DNA from 3 places in the Burkholderia sola genome. Region 1 is predicted to be linked to each of the others. Evidence: predicted binding sites of a transcription regulator. Region 1 holds the regulator's gene; each other region holds the start of a gene.
The links. Region 1 encodes FliA, which starts transcription of late flagellar genes. Its sites were predicted from a motif close to CTAAAGTTTNNNNNNNNNNNGCCGNTA; they were not measured.

Region 1 (7,010 bases):
TTTCGGTGACCCACACGGTCGCGCCCAGGCCGCGCAGCGACTGCGCGCAGCCCTTGCCCACGTCGCCGTAGCCCGCGACGACCGCGACCTTGCCCGCGATCATCACGTCGGTCGCGCGCTTGATGCCGTCGACGAGCGATTCACGGCAGCCGTACAGGTTGTCGAACTTCGACTTCGTGACCGAATCGTTCACGTTGAACGCCGGGAACGGCAGGCGGCCGTCCTTTTCCATCTGGTAGAGACGGTGCACGCCGGTCGTGGTTTCTTCGGTCACGCCCTTGATGTGCGCGAGGCGCTTCGAGTACCAGTTCGCGTCGACGTCGAGGTGCGCCGCGATCGACTTGTACAGCGCGACTTCTTCCTCGTTGGTCGGCTTCGCGATCACCGAACGGTCCTTCTCGGCCTTCGCGCCGAGGATCAGCAGCAGCGTTGCGTCGCCGCCGTCGTCCAGGATCATGTTCGCGAATTCGCCGTTCGGCCATTCGAAGATGCGGTGCGAGAACTCCCAGTATTCGTCGAGCGACTCGCCCTTGAACGCGAACACCGGCGTGCCGGCTTCGACGATCGCGGCCGCCGCGTGATCCTGCGTCGAGAAGATGTTGCACGACGCCCAGCGGACGTCCGCGCCGAGCGCCTTCAGCGTCTCGATCAGCACGCCCGTCTGGATCGTCATGTGCAGGGAACCGGCGATGCGCGCGCCCTTCAGCGGCTGCTGCGCCTTGTATTCGTCGCGGATCTGCACGAGGCCCGGCATTTCGGTCTCGGCGATGTTCAGTTCCTTGCGGCCCCAGCCGGCCAGCGCCATGTCGGCGACGACGTAATCGTGGGAAGCCTTGGAATCGATAATGGCGTTCATCACGCCCTCCTTTCTAAAAAGTTTCTAGATTGGTGACGTGAGCGCCGTTCAGGAAGCGGGGCCGGCGCGACGGTCGCTCGAAACGATCGCCGCACGGCTGCTTGGTGAAGCCTTCCGAGCCTGGCGGACGCTGATGGTCCGTCGCAACGCTCCTCGGAAAACGGAGGGGATTGTAGCAAATCGGCGCGCGAAATGCGCAACGACGACGCGTCGGCACGAGACGCGCGCGGCGCGGGCACGCGCGGCCGTGGCCGAAAGGGCAGGACTTCGGGGTCAGGACTCCGCGCCGACCCACGCCTGTTCGCGCAGCCGTGCGCGCAGGCGCGCGACGGCCTGGCTGTGGAGCTGGCATACGCGCGATTCGCTCACCTCGAGCACCGCGCCGATTTCGCGCAGATTCAGACCCCGTTCGTAGTACAGCGACATCAGCAGCTTCTCGCGCTCCGGCAGCCGCTCGATCGCCTCGACGAGCGCCTCGCGCAGATGCTCGTCGAGCAGCGCCGACAACGGATCGGCATGATCGACGCGATAGCGGTCGAGGAACGGCTCGTCGTCGGCCGCGCGATCGAAATCCTCGTAGTAGATGAGCTGGCTGCCGTGCAGGTCCTGCAGCATCCCCTGGTATTCGTCGAGCGGCATGTTGAGGTGCTGCGCGATCTCGGTCTCGCTCGCCGAGCGGCCGAGGTGCTGCTCGACCTGGTGCACCGCATGCTCGACCTCGCGCGACGTCTTGCGCAGGCTGCGCGGCAGCCAGTCGTTGCTGCGCAGCTCGTCGAGCATCGCGCCGCGGATGCGCTGCGTCGCGTAGGTCTCGAACTGCGCGCCCTGGTCTTCCTTGTAGCGGCCGGCCGCGTCCATCAGGCCGATCATGCCGGCCTGGATCAGATCGTCGAGATCGACGCTCGCCGGCATCTTCGCGACGAGTTGCAGTCCGAGGCGGCGCACGAGCGGCGCATATTGCGCGAGCACGTCGGCCTGGGACATCTTTCCTTGAGCGTTGTACATCATGGCTCCCTCCTTCGGGTGGCGCTCACGCGGCGTGTGCCGCGCCCGCCTCATACGACGGCTTGCCGCCGGCGTGGACCGCGCGGCCCGCGCCCGAACCGGGGCGCATCGGCCAGTACAACAGGTCGGCGGCAATCTGCCGGTAATCGCGCGCGGCAGCCGACGACGGGAACGCGTCGACTACCGCATGCATCAGTTCGCGGGCGTGCTCGACGAGCGGATCGGCGCTCACGCAGCCCGCATCGGCGATCGACACGGTCAGGTAGCGGCTCGCGACGCCCGCGAGGTTGTCGAAGGCCGTCTTCGCGTCCGCGTGGCTGGCGACCTGATTGGTCAGCACGCGGAACTGCGCGAACGCGTGCGCGAAATGCAGCCGCTTCATGCACGCATACGCCTCGGTGATCGCCTGCACGGCAACCCGCGTGACGATCAGCACGTCGTGCGCTTCGCGCGCGAGCGCCGACAGCGATCCGTCGGCGCCGAGCTGCGCGTCGACGAGGACGATGTCGGCCGGGCCGTCGATGAAGTCGCTCAGCTGCGCGTCGCTGTAGCCGGCGCGCGCGAGCTGGGCGGCGCCGCACAGGCCGAAGCCGGCCGCCACCCGCGTGCGTTCGCCGTCGCGCAGCCACGCGCCGGCGAGCGTCGCGCTGGCCGAATGCACGTCGGCGCGCTCGTCGACGACGAGCACGTCCTTGCCGAGCGACGCGAGCGCCGCCGCGAGGTTCACCACGGTGGACGTGCAGCCGACGCCCGCCGGCCCGCCCGTCACCGCGACGATGCGCGACGCGCGCCCGGCCAGCAGGCGCCGCAGCCCTTCGGCCTGGTCGATGATCCGTTTATCCAAATCGCACCTCGTGCAGCTCGGCGGTGGAACGTGCGGTCAGTGCGGAAAGCAGCGTCGGCATGTCCTCGTCTTGCGGCACGAAGGGCGAGCCGTCGCGCGGCACACAGAACGCGCTCTTCAGCAGGAATTTGGTCGACGCGACGTACAGGTTCTCCGGCACCTTCTGGCCGGTCGACACGTAGTGGACCGGCAGCTTGTAGCGGATTACCGTGTCGAGCACGCTGCCGAGGTGGGTCGCCTCGTCGAGCTTCGTGAGGATGCAGCCGGCCAGGTCAGGGTGCTCGCCCGCGCTGCGGTACGCCTGCACGACTTCGTTCAGCGTATCGCCATGGCTCGTCGCGTTCAGCAGCAGCAGGCGCTGCACCGGCGCGTTCGCGCCGTGCAGCATCGCGATCTGGTCGGACACCGCGCGGTCGCGCTGGCTCATGCCGATCGTGTCGATCAGCACGATGTGCTTGTTGCGCAGCTCGGACAGCGCGAGCGCGAGGTCGCCCGCATCCTTCACCGCGTGAACCGGCACGCCGAGGATCTTGCCGAAGATCCGCAGTTGCTCGTGGCCGCCGATCCGGTAGCTGTCGGTGGTCAGCAGCGCGACCTTGCTCGCGCCGAAGCGCATCACGCAGCGCGCGGCCAGCTTCGCGGTGGTGGTCGTCTTGCCGACGCCGGTCGGCCCCATCAGCGCGAACACGCCGCCGCGCTCCATCAGCGCGTCCTCGCTGTCGAGCACCGGCAGGTTCGATGCGAGCACCGACTGCGCCCATTCGGCGGCCTGCTCGAAGGTCTGCGCGCCGTCGCCGGACGGCAGGTTGTCGACCAGCATCCGCACGAGCTGCGCGGAGAAGCCGGCCGCGAACAGGTGCTTCGTCAGCGCGCCGTGCACGGAGCTGCGACGCTGGCGGTCGTGCCACATCAGGCTGTCGAACTGCTCTTCCATCATCCCGCGCAGCTCGCCCAGCTCCTGCATCACCGTGTCGTTGACGATCCGCTCGATGCGCGACTTCACCGCATCGGCCACCACGGCGGCCGCGTCGGCGGACAGGCGCGTGCGGTCGGTCTGCTTGGCGCCGTACGCGGCGCCCGTGTCGGCTGCGCGCTTGGCGGCGGCCGGCGCTGCGGCGGCCGGCATCCGGCGCTCGGCGTCGCGCACGATGTCGCGCGCCCAGTCGGGCGGCGTCGCGCGGGCGGCGGCTTGCGGCGCGGGCGCGCTCGCCTGCGGCTCGGCGGGCGCCTGCGCACGGGCGATCAGCGCGTCGCGCTGCTGCGTCAGGCGCTTCGCGTGCTCGACCAGCCACGGTGCGGGTTCGGAAGTGGCGGCCGGCGATCCGGCGGCCGGCGATCCGACCGCGGCCGATGCAGCGCTCGACGGCGCTGCCGCCGCGGGCGCGTCTGCATCGATCGACGCGGGGTGCGCATCCGCGTCTTGCGCGTCGGCGCTCGCGCCGAACACGGACGAGAACACGTCCGGCAGCCCGCCTTCGCCGGCCGCATACGGATTGGCGGCCGGGCGCGGGGCGGTCCCCGGGCGCGACACGATGCCCGGCACGGCGGCGGCCGGCACGGAGTCCGGCGCGCGCGACGTGGCGAGGCGCCCACGCGCGGCCGGCGGCGCCACCGCGGCGAGATCCGAATCGGCGAGTGCAACGATTTCGACGCTGCCGTCATCGAGCGTGCGGTTCGACAGCACGACCGCGTCGGCGCCGAGCGCCTCGCGCACGAGACGAAGTGCGTCGCGGCTCGTTGCGCCGGTGAATTTGCGAATGTTCAAGCGGAACCCCCGATGACGTTAACGACTTTGATCGTGCGTGTGTCCGGCACTTCGGCGTACGACAGCACTTTCAGTTGCGGCAGGCTGCGGCGCAGGAAACGCGCGAGCATCGCGCGCAGCGCGTGCTGCACGAGCAGCACGGGCGGCAGCCCGAGATTCTGTTGACGCAGCATCGCTTGCTGCGTGCCGGTCAGAAGGTTGTGCGCGAGACCGGGTTCGAGGCCCGGGTTCGCGCCGGTGGCGAGCGCCTGCGACAGCACGCGCTCCAGGTTCGCGTCGAGGCCCATCACCTGCATTTCGCCGTTGCCCGGATACCACTGCTGCGTGATCGCGCGGCCGAGCGAGAGCCGCACCGCGGCCGTGATCTCGAACGCGTCGCCGCGGCCCGCATGCTCGGACACGGCCTCGAGGATCGTGCGCATGTCGCGAATCGGCACGCCTTCCTCGAGCAGGTTCTGCAGCACCTTCTGCAGCGTGGTGAGCGAGATCGTCTTCGGCACCAGGTCCTCGACGAGCGACGGCGCGTCCTTGCCGGTGCGCTCGACGAGCGCCTGCACTTCCTGGCGGCCGAGCAGCTCGGCCGCGTGCTGGACGACGAGATGGTTCAGGTGCGTCGCGACGACCGTGCTTGCGTCGACCACCGTGTAGCCGTACACCTGCGCCTGCTCGCGCAGCGCGACGTCGATCCACACGGCCGGCAGCCCGAACGCCGGGTCCTGCGTGACGGCGCCCGGCAGCGCGGCTGTCACCTGGCCCGGGTTGATCGCGAGCCACTGGCCCGGGAACACTTCGCCGAAGCCGATCTCGACGCCCTTCAGCGCGATCCGGTACGCGTTCGGCCGCAGTTCGAGGTTGTCGCGGATATGGATCACCGGCGGCAGGAAGCCGATTTCCTGCGCGAATTTCTTGCGGATGCTCTTGATGCGCTTGAGCAGCTCGCCGTCGCTGTTCTTGTCGACGAGCGGGATCAGCCGGTAGCCGACTTCGAGGCCGAGCGGGTCGATCAGCTGCACGTCGTCCCAGGTCGCTTCGTGGCTGTCGGCCGGCAGCACGGCGGGCGGCGCGATGTCGGTCACGTCGCCGGCCGCCTTGCGGGCCGCCGCGCGCTTGGTCTGCGTGCGCGCCAGCCAGATCGCGCCGCCGCCGAGCGCGAGGAACGCGAAGTGCGGCATGCCCGGGATCAGCCCCATCAGCACGATGATCGCGCCGGTGATGTTCAGCACGCGCGGGTTCGTGAACAGCTGGCCGGTGATCTGCGTGCCGATGTCCTCGTCGGTGGCGACGCGCGACACGATCACGCCGGCCGCGGTCGAGATCACGAGCGACGGGATCTGCGCGACGAGGCCGTCGCCGATCGTCAGCAGCGTGTAGTTGGTGCCGGCCGCGGCGAAGCTCATGTCGTGCTGGACCATCCCGACGATCAGCCCGCCGATCACGTTGATCGCCATGATGATCAGGCCGGCGATCGCATCGCCGCGCACGAACTTCGACGCGCCGTCCATCGACCCGTAGAACTCGGCTTCCTGCGAGACGGCCAGGCGCCGCTTGCGCGCCTGTTCCTCGTTGATGAGGCCCGCGTTCAGATCGGCGTCGATCGCCATCTGCTTGCCGGGCATCGCATCGAGCGTGAAGCGCGCGGACACTTCGGCGATCCGCCCCGCACCCTTCGTGATCACCATGAAGTTGATGATCATCAGGATCACGAACACGACGATGCCGACCGCGAAGTTGCCGCCGACGAGGAAGTGGCCGAATGCTTCGATCACCTGGCCGGCCGCGTCGGGCCCGGTATGGCCTTCGAGCAGCACGACGCGGGTCGACGCGACGTTCAGCGACAGGCGCAGCAGCGTCGAGAACAGCAGCACGCTCGGGAACGCCGCGAAGTCGAGCGGCTTCATCGTGTACATGCTGACGAGCAGCACCATCACGGACAGCGCGATGTTGAACGTGAACAGCAGATCCAGCAGCATCGGCGGCAGCGGCAGGATCATCATCCCCAGGATCATGCAGATGAGGATCGGGCCCGCGAGCGCGCGCAGGTTGGTGCCCGCGAACGGGTTCGCGCGCTTGCCGAACAGGCCGGTGGTCGGGGTGCTCATGCCGCGTTCCCTTGCTGGCCGAGGGCGTCCTCGGCTTCTTCACGTTCGTCGTCGGCGGCGACCGACGTGCCCTTGTCGAGTTCGGCCGGCACGTCGAGATCGACCGGCATCGCCGGGAACGCGCCGCCTTCCGAGCGGAAGCGCTTGAGCTGGTAAACCCATGCGAGCACTTCGGCCACGGCCGAGTACAGCGAACCGGGGATCTCGCGCTCGAGTTCGACGTTGTGATACAGCGCACGCGCGAGCGGCGGCGCTTCGAGCAGCGGCACGTTGTGTTCGGCCGCGAGTTCGCGGATGCGCGCGGCGACGAGGTTCACGCCCTTCGCGACCACCTTCGGCGCGCGCATCTCGCCGTCCGTGTATTGCAGCGCGACCGCGAAGTGCGTCGGGTTCGTGACGACCACGTCGGCCTTCGGCACGGCCGCCATCATCCGGCGCCGC
Region 2 (7,010 bases), 860 kb from region 1:
TCCAGCGTCCGATCCTGGTCGGCAATCTGGTCGAGCTGAAGGCGCGCGTCGTCGCGACGGGCCGTACCAGCATGCACATCCACGTGTCGGTGCACGCCGGCGATCCGAAGGGCGGCGTGCTGCGCCAGACGACCGATTGCCTCGTCGTGTTCGTCGCGGTCGACGAGAACGGCAACCCGGTGCCGGTGCCGCCGTTCGTGCCCGAAACCGACGAGCAGAAGGTGCTCGCCAAATATGCGGCCGACGTGCGGGCCGCGCTCGACAAGATCGTCGAGATGAAGCCGGAAGAGGTCGCGAAGGGCACCGTCTGAGTGCCGCGGGCGCCGCGCTCGACGCGCCGCGCCCGTCGTCCTGCCGTTACCGCGTCCCGATCATCTGCTCGGGGCGTACCCATGCATCGAATTCCGCCTCGGTCAGGTAGCCGAGCGCGAGCGCGGCCGCCTTCAGCGTCGTGCCTTCCTTGTGCGCCTTCTTCGCGATCTGCGCGGACTTGTCGTAGCCGATGTGCGGATTGAGCGCCGTCACGAGCATCAGCGATTCGTTCAACAACAGGTCGATGCGCGAGCGGTTCGGCTCGATGCCCACCGCGCAGTGATCGTTGAAGCTCTGCGCGCCGTCGGCGAGCAGCCGCACCGACTGCAGCACGTTGTGCGCGATCATCGGCCGAAACACGTTCAGCTCGAAATTGCCGCTCGCGCCGCCGACGTTGACCGCGACGTCGTTGCCGAACACCTGGCAGCACAGCATCGTCACGGCTTCCGACTGCGTCGGGTTCACCTTGCCCGGCATGATCGAGCTGCCCGGCTCGTTTTCCGGGATCGACAGCTCACCGAGCCCGCAGCGCGGCCCGCTCGCGAGCCAGCGCACGTCGTTCGCGATCTTCATCAGGCTCGCCGCGACCGTCTTCAGCGCGCCGTGCGCGAAGACCAGCGCGTCGGCGGCCGCCATCACCTCGAACTTGCTCGGCGCCGTCACGAACGGCAGCTTCGCGAGCCGCCCGATCTCGTCGGCCACGCGCACCGCGAATTCCGGATGCGCATTCAGCCCGGTGCCGACCGCGGTGCCGCCGAGCGCGAGTTCGTACAGGTGCGGCAGCGCCGATTCGACGTGACGGATGCCCTGGTCGAGCTGCGCGACATAGCCGGAGAACTCCTGGCCGAGCGTGAGTGGCGTCGCGTCCTGCAGGTGCGTGCGGCCGATCTTCACGATGTCGGCGAACGCCTTCGACTTCGCGTCGAGCGTCGCGCGCAGCGTGCGCAGCGCCGGCAGCAGGTGGTTGACGATCGCATACGCGGCCGCGATGTGCATCGCGGTCGGGAACACGTCGTTCGACGACTGGCCGCGATTCACGTCGTCGTTCGGATGAACCTTGCGCGCTTCGCCGCGCTCGCCGCCCAGCAGCTCGCTCGCGCGGTTCGCGATCACCTCGTTGAGGTTCATGTTGGTCTGCGTGCCGGAGCCCGTCTGCCACACCGCGAGCGGGAATTCGCGCGGATGCTTGCCGGCGATGATCTCGTCGGCGGCTTCGATGATCGCGTGCGCCTTGTCGTCGGCGAGCACGCCGAGCGACTGGTTGACGGCCGCCGCGGCCCGCTTGACGATCGCGAGCGCGTGGATCAGCTCGGGCGACTGCTTCTCCGTCGAGATCCGGAAATTCTGCAGCGAGCGCTCGGTCTGCGCGCCCCAGAGCCGGTCGGCCGGCACGGCGATCTCGCCGAACGTGTCGCGTTCCATCCGAACTGCTTCATTCATGATGCACTCCTCCTGGAAAGGGGAAAGGCCGCGCGTCGTCGCGCGGCGTCAGGCGTAATCAGACGTATCGTGAGGCAGTCGCGCCGCTGGCGCGGCGTCTCGAGCGGTTCAGCCGACAAGCATAGCGCCGGCCGCGATTTCGCGTCGTGTCGTGCCCACGGCGCGTGACGCGCGCAAACCGGCGCTAGCGCGCCGCCGCGATCAGCGACGCGGTCTTGCGGTGGAAGCGCCATGCCATCAGCACGGCGACGCTCGCGAGGCCCGCCGCGAGCCCCCACCACAGGCCGCGCGCGCCCAGGCCCGCGTGGAAGGCGAACCAGTAGCCGGTCGGGAAGCCGATGCCCCAGTAGCCGAGGGTCGCGGCGAGCATCGGGATGCGCGTGTCCTTCAGGCCGCGCAGCGCACCGGACCCGACGGTCTGCATCCCGTCGACGATCTGGAACACCGCGGCGATGCCGAGCAGCGACGCGGCGAGCGACACCGTGGCCGCGTTGGCCGGGTCGTCGAGGTGCAGGTACAGGCCGACGATCGTATGCGGCGCGACGATCATCACGAGGCCGGACAGCGACATGAAGCCGACGCCGAGCGCGAGCGCGACGAAGCCCGCGTGCCGCGCGGCGACGGGCGAACCCGCGCCGATCCAGTAGCCGACGCGCACGTTGGCCGCCTGGCCGATCGCGAGCGGCACCATGAACGACACCGACGCGACGTTCAGCGCGATCTGGTGCGCGGCGAGCGACGTCGCGCCCAGCACGCCGACGGTGAGGCCGGTGGCGAGGAACAGCGTCGATTCGACGCCGTACGTGATCGCGACCGGCCAGCCGATGCCGATCAGTTCGCCCATCACGGGCAGCTTCGGGCGCGCGGCGGTCACGAAATGGCGAAAGCGCTGCCGGCCGTGCAGCAGCCAGATCAGCGCGAGCGCGGTGAGCCAGATCGTGATCGTCGTCGCGACGGCCGAGCCGAGAAAGCCGAGGCGCGGCAGTCCGAATGCGCCGTGGATCAGCCCGTAGTTCAGCACGCCGTTGACGCCGACGCCGCCGATCGATACCCACAACAGCCGCCGCGCGGCACCGATCGCTGGCAGGAACGCGCGCATCAGCCCGACGCCGATCAGGCTGCCGAGCGCCGCGAAGCGCAGGATGCCCGTGTATTCGCCGACGTGATGCGCGAGCAGCGGCGGCTCGTGGAACATCAGCAGGATCGGTTCGGCCAGCGACAGCGCGACGATCGCCGGAATCGCGAGCAGCACGGACAGCGCGAAGCCCGTCCAGTAGATGTGCGGCACGCGCTCCTCGGCCTGCGCGCCGCGCGCGTGCGCGACGCTCACGCTGACCGACGACAGCGCGCCTTGCAGGATCGTCACGATCACGAAGAAGAAGTTCGCGCCGAGCCCGCCCGCCGCGAGCGAATCGGGGCCGAGCGAACCGAGCAGCACCGTGTCGGTGACGCTCATCGCCATCTGGGACAGTTGCGCGATCGCGAGCGGCGCGGCGAGGCGCGCGGTATCGGCGGCATGACTGGACAGGGACGGCGGCGCGGCGGCCGTCCGCGTGAGACCGGAATGCGACATGGAATGGGCGCTCGCGCGGGTGCGGGCCCGCGCTGTATGTCGTTATTTTGAGAGACGGCTAGCTTACGGCTTTATTCGTACCGTGTCGAACGCGTGCGCCGATGGCCATGTCGCGGGCAGGGGAACGGCCAGGGCCTGCGCAAGCCCGTTATCAGCGTGAACGGGCGCTATGCCTCGCGTACCGCGATGCGCGTGTCGCCGAGCAGTACGACCTGGCCCGCGCGGATTTTGCAGGTCTTGCGCAGCTCGACCGCGCCGTCGACTTTCACCGCGCCGGACGCGACGATCAGTTTCGCGGTGCCGCCGCTGTCCGCGAGGCCGGTGATCTTGAGAAGGTTGTGCAGCTCGACGTATTCGCCGGTCAGCGTGAAATCCAGATTGGGCATGACGAGGAAGGTGCGCGGTGCGCGGGAGGAAACGCTCCGCATCATACGGCACCGCGGGCCGGCACGCGAGCGCGGGCCGCCGCCGCACGTTGTAAAGGACTGTGAGCGATTCGTCAGCAAATGAAACGGTGGGTAACAGTCTGAGAGATTCGCGAACCGGCCGCGTGGGCCGCGGGTCTTCTGTCGTACCTGCTGCGTGTTGCGGCGGGAACGCGACGGTCCGCATCGCTGCGGACCGGGCGCACAACTTCGTGAGGAGAATTGCCATGTCCAAGATTCGTACGATGCTGATCGGTGCCGCGCTGACGGCGTTCGCCACTTCGGCCGCATTCGCCCAGACGGGCACGACGGCGCAAGGCGCGGCGGGTGCCGGCGTACAGACGCAGGCTCCGGCGGCAGGTGTCGGCGCAGGCGTGCAGGGTGGTGCCGGCGCGAACGCGTCGGGCAATGCGACGGGCGGCGCGACCGATGCGGTCGGCGCGGCAGCCGATGGCGCGAAGGATACGACGTCGTCGGCCGTCCATTCGACCAAGAAGCACACGAAGCATGCGGCGAAGTCGGCCAAGAGCCATGCGGGCTCGGCCAAGAAGAAGGCCGACGACGCGACCGAAGGCGGCGCCTCGGTCGGCGCGCAGGGCGGCGCATCGGCCCAGGGCGCCACGCAGTAAGCAGTGTCCGGCGCCGTCGCGACGCGTGTTTTCGGACGGCGCGTCGCGACGGGCGATCGTCCGGCGGCCCGGTTCGCTTTGCGCGAATCGGGCCGTTTTCGTGGGGTAATAAGCGGGACGCGTACTTACGGCCGGCGCTGGCCTTGCCCCTGGCCCTGGGCCGGCCGCACCGCAGCCGGCGTGAATACGCTGCGCAGCCACGCGGCGAGGCGCGCGAAGACGTCGTACGGTTCCTCGACGAAGATCTCCGGCTTCAGCAGCCGCAGGTATTCCATGATCTGCTGCGCTTCCTGCTTCTGGAACGAGCCGTGCGCGAGCCCGAGCCGCAGCAGCCCGCGCAGTTCGCCGAGCTTGTCGCGCGCGGTGCTGCCGACGCTCATCTCGCATGCGAGCTTGGCCTCGTAGATCCGCTGCCGCAGCGATTCCGCGAGCCGCCACGCGGGCGTCTGCATCAGTTCCTCGAGCGTCTGGATGTCCTGCGCCGCCGCCTTGATCTGCGACGCGAGCGGGTCGATCAGCGACGCGTCGCCCTGTGCTTCGGCGACGATCGCCTTCGCCCAGTCGCGGCATGCCTTCGCGAGCTCGTCGGGCGTCCATTCGGAGCGCGACGCGAAGCCGAAGCCGAATTCGCCGGCCTGCCGCATCAGGATCGCGACGACGTCCGGAAATTCCTTGTCGAGCGTGCGCTTGGCCCATGCGTACTGGCCGCCCTGCAGCATCCGCTGCACGGCGTGCTCGGTCAGCGGCACCATGTTGTCGAGCAGCTTGGCGCGCAGGAAATCCTCGAACGACGGCGTCGCGAATTGCGGGTCGAGTTTCAGCGATACGCGCACGAACGCGTCGTAGTCCTTGCGCAGGGACTCGAGCGTGTCGTCCTTGAGGGAAAGGGTGATCTGGCCCATGAATCATCTCGATGACGGCCCGCGCAAGCCGGCGCCGGCGCGGCGCACCGGAGCGGGCGCCGCGTCGACTGACCGATGCGCGCCGGGGCCGGTGGCGGGTCTTCCTCTCCTATATCGGCGGGCCGCGCGGAAACTTGAGCGCGCGCGATGGAGCGTGCGCTCAGGCAGGCGGCCAGTGCGGGATGACGACCCCTTGCCACAGGAAGAACACCGCGAGCCCGGCTGCGATGGTGACGAGCGGCCGGCGGGTCGCGGCCGACACGAGCACGGCCGCGAGCGCGCCGACGAGCTGCGGATTGCGCCACGTCAGCTCGGCCGTGCCGCCGTGCGGCGAGACGGTCATCGGCACGATGATCGCGGTCAGCACGGTGACCGGCACGAAGCCGAGCGCGGTCCGCACGAGCGGCGGGAACGTCAGCCGCTCGCCGAACAGGAACAGCGTCGAGCGGATCGCATACGTGATGACGGCCATCCCGAGGATCAACAGCGCGTAGTTCACGATGCGGCCTCCGGGCGAGAGCGGGCCCGCGTGCGGTCGTGCCGCAGCGTGAGCACGACGCCGATCGCGACGCCGGCGGCGACCGCGCCGAGCAGCCCGAGCTTGTACGGCCAGCCCTGCCAGAAGTACGCGAGCGTGCCGGCCGTCGCGGCCGCCGCGAAGTAGCGCAGCGTGCCGAGCTGCGGGACGACGATCGCGATGAAGGTCGCCGCCATCGCGAAGTCGAGGCCGAGCGACTGCAGGCCCGGGAACGCCGTGCCGAAGCCGATGCCCGCGAGCGTCCAGACCTGCCAGTTCAGGTACATCGCGAGCCCGGAGCCGAAAAAGTAGTGGGGGCCGATCGTGCCGGGCGGGTAGTGCCGGTAGTGCCCGTAGGCGACCGCGAACACTTCGTCGGTCATCAACGCGCCGAGCGTCGCGCGCCAGCGCAGCGGCAGGTGTGCGACATAGGGCGCGAGCGTCGCGCTGTACAGCAGGTGGCGCAGGTTCACGATCAGCGTCGTGGCGAGCACGACGGCGAAGCTCGCGCTGCCGGCGATCAGGCCGAGCGCGATGAACTGCGCGGACCCCGCGAACACGGCGAGCGACATCAGCGCGCCATGCCAGGCGGCAAGCGGGCCGCTGCCGACGAGCGTGCCGAAAATCACGCCGAACGGCGCGGCGCCGATCATCATCGGAATCGTGTCGCGCGCGCCATCGAGCCATTCGTTGAGCGGGCGACGCGGGGGTGAGGCGGGTGTCTCGTTCAAGTAGCGCTCCTCCATGAGCTGGAGGATAGCGGGCCGGTGGCGGGCCGGCTTGTATGTTCTTGCGCTCGCGGGAGCGGGGTCGGTGCCCGAGTGTCGGCCGGCGCGGCGGGTCGCTGCGCGGTGCGGTCCGACCGACGACGGCGGGAAGCCGTGCGTCAGCTTGCCTGCCAGCGCCCGGGCGGCACGCCGAACATCCGTTTGAAATGCCGCGTGAAGTGGCTCTGGTCGACGAAGCCGCTGGCCGCGGCGACATCGGCGACCGGCACGCCCGCGCGTAACGGTGCCAGCGCGCGCTGCAGCCGCAGCTGGTTGCGCCACGCATGCGGCGGCATGCCGGTCGTACGCGTGAACAGACGCGCGGCGTGGAACGGCGACAGGCCGACCGCCTGCGCGACGTCGTCGAGCGTCACCGCGGACGTCAGATCGGCGGCGAGCCGCTCGCGCATCGCGTCGACGCGCGGTTCGTCGGCCGCGAGCGGCG
Region 3 (7,010 bases), on a different replicon from region 1:
CGTGCCACGGCGCAGATTGAACCGTTCATGAAGGGAGTGGTCGATTCTGCGCTTGATATCTTGCAGCACATCCTCGAGCAAATGGTATGGACGCCCCAGCGTGCACGGATCAAGCACCACCGGAGATGCGACTCGACTGCTGCGGGAGTGGGAGGGAGATGCTGACACGGTCAAGGGGTCGTTTTGAAGAAGAGTGGGCGCCATTGTCGGCAGCGTGCTGCATGGAGCGGAGAATGTTGAACAGAGTTTGAACACCCCAAAAAAAACGACCCGCTCGTGGCGGGCCGGTTTTGGACTCCAGTGAATCGCGAGGCAATGCTTACTGGAGCAGCGACAAGACCATCTGGTTCATGCTGCTGGTTTGCTTGAGCATGGACATGCTGGCTTGCAGCAGTACTTGCTGCGAGCTCATCTTGGCGGATTCCGATGCCATGTCGGCGTCCATGATGCGGCCTTCGGCGTCAGCCGTGTTCGTCGACATGTTGGCCAGGTTGTTGTGGGTGTGCTCGAGGCGGTTTTCTGCCGCACCGATGGCCGAGCGCAGCGCGCCCACGTCGTCGAGTACGTTGTTGATCAGATCGATCGTCGCGTTGGCGCTTTTAGTCAGCTCCTCGCCGGCCACTTCAGGCGTGCCTTCTGCCGGGCCCTTGTAAGTTGCCGACAGGCCCTCGAACTTGGTGTCCGCGTTTGTGACGTGCTTGGAGAAATCGACGGTCATCGTTTCGTCCTTGGTGGCGCCGATCTGGAAAGTGATTTCCTTGGTCAGGCGACCGCCCTCGCTCGCTACCGTGTCGTCTGCATTTTTGACTTCCTTCTGCATCAGCTTGGCGCCGCCGTACGACGTGTTCTTCATGATGTTCGACAGTTCCTTGCCCAGCGCATCGTACTCGGCCTGCATGGCAGACTTTTCGTTTGCCGAGGACGATCCGTCCGCGGCCTGCGTGGCCAGATCCTTCATGCGGTACAGAATGTTGGTGACTTCCTTCATCGCGCCGTCCGCAGTTTGGAGCAGCGACGATGCATTTTGCGTGTTCTGCATGGCCATGCCCATGCCGCGGGTTTGCGCTTGCAGGCGCACGGCGATCTGCAGGCCGGCGGCGTCGTCCTTGGCGGAGTTGATGCGCAAGCCGGTGCCCAAGCGGGTCATCGTGGTGTTCAGGCAGCTGCTCGTGTTGCCGATGGCCTTCTTGATGTTCATGGCGGCGGCGTTGGTGTGCAGGCTCAGCATGGTATGTAATCCTTAAGTCTAGACTAGGTTTTGGGGTATTTGTTTGTCGCTGCCCACTTGTCAGGAGGCGACGCCTGTTCAAGACGGCAGGCGATCCACAGACGTTAAATCGAATCGAGTCGGCCAAGCGGGAGATGCGGCGCGGCGGACGTGCGAACGTCGAGATTGCTTCTCCGCTGGCGGAGGAAGGCTTGCCATTTGAGCGGTGCCGAGCGGTGGCGCTATGAGTCGCTGCAATAGCGCCAGTGAATACTGCTGTGCTGGCGTTTCCGCGCGTGGCGACATGCTATTGATCCAGCCCGTGTAATGGGGCGACTCCGGAAAATAAGAGTTGTCTGATATTGGGCACGGCGGATTTCGCTCACACTTTAGCTCTACATTGGGATCTGTATCGCAGGTCCAAACGGAGCTGTTTGAGATTCAGGTCTCGCCGTGCAAACTTCAGGCTTGGCATTTCTCTTGACGCCGGTTCGAACTTGGGTTGCCCGTCCGTTAGGTTGCTGGCGATTCGCCGGCAGTGACGAGCGTTGCGCATGACGCGTGTTGAGAAACGTACGAGTTCGGTTTGACTGACGCCTGATCTTCAATCTCAGGGCCTTTCTCGCACCCTGTGCATCTGCGGGTTACTGACGCAGTGCCGAGCGATTTCGGCTCCGCCGAAATGTTTGCGGCCTCGCGATATTTTTTCGCATCAAGGACGCCGCAATTCGTATGTGCATTCTGTCTATCCTTGCGGAGGGAACTCCGCTGCTTAACCGTGGGCTCCACGAATTCCGGTCGATCGCGTATTGACGGGATAAGTCAGTGGGTGCCTCCCAAAATCCTCATCAGTCTCGCAATCATGTCGACAGTCACACCCGCCGATGCAAAAAAGCCGCGCATTGCGCTCCTGGAAGACAACGTCGCACATGCGAGAACCGTTCGGCACTGGCTCGAGGCCGCGGGCTACGACGCTATTGTCGAGCACGACGGCAGTCGCTTTATCGACCGCATCGGCCAAGAGAAGGTCGATATGCTTCTACTCGATTGGGATGTGCCCGGCATGACCGGCATCGACGTGCTGATAGACATGCGCAAGCGGGTCGACTATCTGATTCCCATCGTGTTGCTCACTCAGCATGACGACGAGCGCGATATCCTGCACGGCTTGAGCTGCGGGGCGGATGACTATCTGGTCAAGCCTATCAGCGAGCGAATGTTGATTGCGCGCGTTATCGCCCAGTTGCGCAAATGGTACCCGGGGGTCCAGCGCAATCAGCAAATCAGATTTTCCGGATTCGTACTCGACGAGACCATGCGCACGGCGACGTTGCCCGACGGCGAGCAAGTCTCGCTGCCTGAGCGCGAGTTTTCCATTGCGCTGTACCTATTCGCGCACGCCGGACGCGTGGTGAGTCGCGATGTGCTGCTCAAGCAAGTTTGGGGTGCGGCGGATTCGTCGAATGTCGGCACGTTGGCGACCTATATCACGCGGGTGCGAAACGGTCTTCGCCTGCGTTCGAACGGGCTCAGGATTTCGAGCGTGTATCGCTACGGGTATCGCCTCGAGCGGTTGGCGGATGGCGCCGACAACGACCTGGATTGAGCTTGCAGCAAGCTGGTGGATCTATGCGCGCACTCATTTCCCGCTTGATGGCGATTGGCCCCTTGCGCGGCCTTGTCGTCCTTGCGATGCTGGCGCTGGCTACGTTGAGCGGCAACCCCGGCAGCGGCGTGGTGTCGGGCGCGCTTGATCGTGTGCTGTTCGATATGATGGCGCAGGTGGTTGCGCATCGGTCGACGCGACAGGTGGTGGTGGTCAACATCGACGAAGGGGCGGTCGCGCAACTGGACCCGCATGGCATGGACGCGTATTTGGCGCAATTGCTCGGCGCCCTTGGGAAGGCGCGCAGCGTCACGCTCGATTTGCCGCTGTGGCCCGGGTTCGATTATTCGAGTCTGCGCGCCGGCATGCGATCATGTTCGCATACCGTGTTGGTCGAGCCAGGCCTCGCCGGGCACGCAGGAGGCTGTTCAAGCCTGCTGCCGCCGGCACTCAGTTCGCTTGCTGCCGCGCGCAGCCAGCGCATCGTTACGATGGGCCACTACGGTGTGGTGAGTGGTTTCGTACCTTACCGTCTGTCCGCGGGCGTCCGTTATGCACACGTTGCACTCGATGCGCTGCGGGTGGCGGGCATCGAGCCGCCGTTGCCGGTCGTCGATTTCGTCAGGCCATACGCGCAGTCGATCGGGGCCGCACGCACGCCGGCGGTGATGACAATGCTGCCGGCATCGATGCACCTCACGCAGTATTCGGATATTGATGTGCTGCAGCAACGCGTACCTGCGGATGCGTTCGATGGGAAGGTGGTATTCGTCGGTAGTCACGCGTGGGGCGCCGGAGGGATGTTCCAGATCTCGTCGCTCAACTCGCACGAGGTTACGCGCTCACAACTCGACGCGCTCATCGCCGACGCCGTGGCCTCAGGCAATCTCGCGCGTGAAGCGCCCGCCGCCGTCGGGGTGTCGATCTATCTGATCCTCGCGTTCGGCGTCGTGCTGATCTGCGTGTTTGTGCCCGGTCGGGCGGTGCATCTGGCGGCGCTCGGCTGGGGCGCGCTGATCTTCGCCGTTCCACTGGGAATGCTGGTATTCCATATCTGGTTGCCGCTGGGGCTGCTTCCGGTTGTTTGCCTGCTGATCTACGGCTTTTTTGCGTGGGAGCGACATGCTCGCATGCTCTCGATGTTGCGGGGCGAATTGCGCGAATGGGGAGCGATCGCCGCCGCGATCCATCCGCGAGAGGGTGCTGCCGCGGTCGCTGCACCGTCCGGGCGGTCCGACGAACTGGTCGGCATCAAGGCAGCGTTGCTGCAGGTACGCGGCTGGCAAAAGCTCTACGTCGACATGGTCAACCGGTTTCCGTATCCAGTCTTTCTCACGATGGGCGGCCACGTTGCCGTGTGGAACGCGAAGGCTGCCACTTTAATGCGCGAGGACTCCGCAGGTGAGCTGACCGACGCTCGATTGCCATTCATGCAAGTCGAGCGGCTCGTGGCCGAGAGCGTATGCAAGGGCGGAGACGCCAGTCGTGAAATCGAATGGGGCGGTCGCACCTACATGCTGATGTGCGAACGGCTGTCGAGTGGGCTGAGCGGGGATACTTCTTCCGACGGCGACACGCAGATGTCCCACCTGGTTTGTCTGATCGACCTTTGCGATCTGAAGGGATTTGTCTCGCACGACAAGTGGATGTTGCGTCATATCGCCCATGATCTGCGCAGCCCACTGACGGCCATCCTGTCGTTGATCGATCGCCGGGGCGCGTCCGTTGGCGGCAATCCGGACGGGGAGTCGGATCGCGCCTTCCTGAGCGATCTACGGCAGCAGGCTTCATACTCGTTACGTATTGCGAAGGACTTCATGCAGTTGAGCCGTGCCGAACGACTCGATCGGACCGAATTCGAACCGGTGGCGTTGAGCGAGGTGGCCGAAGAGGCGATCGACCAGAACTGGCTCGCCGCCGAGCAAAAGGGCGTCGTGTTGCGCGAACCGGCATTCCTGGTCGAAGACACCCTCGTCAGCGGAAATGGAGACATGCTCATGCGTGCGGTCGTCAACGTGCTGGACAACGCGATCAAGTATTCGCCGCCTGGTGCCGTAGTGTCGCTCACCATCGGCTCGGCTGGCGACGGCGCACTGGTACTGACGGTGGCTGACAGCGGCGTCGGCATGACCGACGACACGGTCCGTCGCCTGTTCGAGCCGTTCTTCCAGGCCGAGCGCAAGGCCGATGGCAGCGCCAGCGTCGGATTGGGGTTGCCTTTCGTCAAGGCCGTGATCGAAAGACACGGCGGCACGGTTGCCGTGCACAGTGCGCCAGGGAGCGGCACCGTGTTCGAGCTGATCCTGCCACGCGTCTCGTCGAAGGCGCGAGGTGTTGGATCGCTGGAAACGGTCGGCGTAACCCGACCTGCGACGGTGGCGATGACTGCCGCGCCCGCGCGTGGCTGCCGGTTCGCGATGTAGCGCGACGCCAGGGGCGCTCGGGAGCGGGGCCGCCCCGAACCATGCTCCTCCATTTTTTACCGGCTCATTTGCCGTATGGTCGTTCTCTGCCCGACCGAGCACGAGCAGCAGTGACAGGCCGCCGTTAGCGGGCCAATCAATGTTTCGTTGAACATTCTCGTTCTACGACGGATGACGTCCCAGAATCCGTGCCATAGCCAATCTGGAGCCGCCATGACTGTCGACCTCTCGAGCGCGATGCTCGATTCGATTCGCCAATCCGTCATCCAAAAAAACGATGACCCGAAAACCGAAGCCGCCTCCGCCGACATCGCGGGTGGCTTCGCCGATTTACTCAAACAGGCCGTGCGTGGCACGGATGCGCAACAACATCACGCCGACGATCTCGTCACCGCCGTGGAAACAGGCGCCAGCGATGACCTCGTGGGCGCCATGCTTGCCAGCCAGCAGGCAAGCCTGTCGTTCTCCACAATGGTCCAGGTGCGTAACAAGGTCATGAGTGCTTTTGACGACATCATCAAGATGCAGGTTTGATGAGGACCGCAAACGTGCTTGCTCAAGTCAAGGCTCAGATTGCGCGCTTCGCGCCTCCCGGCCATTTCCGATTGCCGTCCCCCGCGGCGCTGTCCAAACTGGCGCCCATCGTCATCCTGGCGATTAGCCTAGCGGCGCTGACCATGATGCTGATGCATCGTCAGGACTCGCGCTACAAACCGCTTTTTGGCTCCCAGGAAGCCGTGGTCGCCGCCGACATGATGGCCGCGCTGGACGCCGACGGCATTCCGTACCGTATCCACCCGGACAGTGGCCAGGTGCTGGTGCCGGAGCAGAAGCTCGGCGCCGCGCGCATGATGCTGGCCGCCAAGGGTGTGGTAGCCAAATTGCCGGAGGGGCTGGAGCAGGTGGACAAGAGCGATCCGCTGGGCGTCAGTCAGTTCGTGCAGGACGTCCGGTTTCGGCGTGGCCTCGAAGGCGAACTGACGCAGAGCGTGATGGCGCTCGAGCCGGTGTCGTCGGCTCGTGTGCATCTGTCGATCGCCAAATCGGCGTCGTTCATTCTGGCCGATGGCGACAAGAGTTCGGCGTCGGTGGTGCTCACGCTCAAGCCCAACCGCAAGCTGAGCAAGGAGCAGATTGCCGCGATCGTCGCGCTGGTTGCGGGCAGCGTGGCGAACCTCGACCCGGCCCGCGTGACGGTGATAGACCAGGCCGGCAATCACCTGTCCGCGCAGATCGATCCGGTACTGGGAAATTCCACACTCGACAGCGAGTTGGGCGCGCAAATGCGTGAACAGGTATTGCGCAATATTCGCGAGTTGCTCACGCCTGCGTTGGGTGACGGCAACTTTCGCGCGAGCGTTGCCGTCGAGCTGGACCACGATCGCGTGGAAGAGACCCGCGAACAATACGGCGAGGCCCCGAAGATTACACAGGAAGCGATTCGCGACGAGAAGGACATCGGTCAGGCAGCGTTGGGTGTACCGGGTTCGTTGTCGAACCGGCCGGCACCGCCGTCGACCGCCAGCATGCCCGAAGCGCCGCACTCGGCCAAGAACGCGCAGACACGCCAATACGCTTACGACCGCAATGTCGTACAGATCAAGCGCAGTCCCGTGCGCGTGAAGCGCCTGAACGTGGCGGTGGTTCTGAACAACGCCGCCGCGCCCGGCGGTGGAAAGGCATGGGTGCCAGCGCAACTTGCGCAGGTGGACACAATCCTGCGCAACGGCTTGGGCATCGATGCCGACCGTGCAGATGCACTGACGGTGTCGTC

Region 2: the regulator FliA is predicted to act here: its motif matches at 5,394-5,420, upstream of KR541_RS05080 (DUF4088 family protein).
Region 3: the regulator FliA is predicted to act here: its motif matches at 1,310-1,336, upstream of KR541_RS35080 (flagellin N-terminal helical domain-containing protein).

What each region holds. Positions count from the first base shown of each region.
Region 1 covers NZ_FR989675.1:224,064-231,073, reverse strand. The annotation lists gene ahcY (adenosylhomocysteinase) at 1-856, opposite strand, end outside; S-adenosyl-L-homocysteine riboswitch at 889-1,017, opposite strand; gene KR541_RS01015 (RNA polymerase sigma factor FliA) at 1,130-1,864, opposite strand; gene KR541_RS01010 (nucleotide-binding protein) at 1,887-2,705, opposite strand; gene flhF (flagellar biosynthesis GTPase FlhF) at 2,698-4,470, opposite strand; gene flhA (flagellar biosynthesis protein FlhA) at 4,467-6,569, opposite strand; gene flhB (flagellar biosynthesis protein FlhB) at 6,566-7,010, opposite strand, start outside.
Region 2 covers NZ_FR989675.1:1,081,522-1,088,531, forward strand. The annotation lists gene KR541_RS05055 (acyl-CoA thioesterase) at 1-311, shown strand, start outside; gene fumC (class II fumarate hydratase) at 358-1,752, opposite strand; gene norM (multidrug efflux MATE transporter NorM) at 1,937-3,325, opposite strand; gene KR541_RS05070 (RNA-binding S4 domain-containing protein) at 3,493-3,711, opposite strand; gene KR541_RS05075 (hypothetical protein) at 3,978-4,379, shown strand; gene KR541_RS05080 (DUF4088 family protein) at 4,505-5,281, opposite strand; gene KR541_RS05085 (AzlD domain-containing protein) at 5,442-5,780, opposite strand; gene KR541_RS05090 (AzlC family ABC transporter permease) at 5,777-6,544, opposite strand; gene KR541_RS05095 (AraC family transcriptional regulator) at 6,685-7,010, opposite strand, start outside.
Region 3 covers NZ_FR989677.1:1,112,061-1,119,070, reverse strand. The annotation lists gene KR541_RS35085 (FliM/FliN family flagellar motor switch protein) at 1-120, opposite strand, end outside; gene KR541_RS35080 (flagellin N-terminal helical domain-containing protein) at 320-1,228, opposite strand; gene KR541_RS35075 (response regulator transcription factor) at 2,070-2,813, shown strand; gene KR541_RS35070 (sensor histidine kinase) at 2,837-5,236, shown strand; gene fliE (flagellar hook-basal body complex protein FliE) at 5,450-5,770, shown strand; gene fliF (flagellar basal-body MS-ring/collar protein FliF) at 5,770-7,010, shown strand, end outside.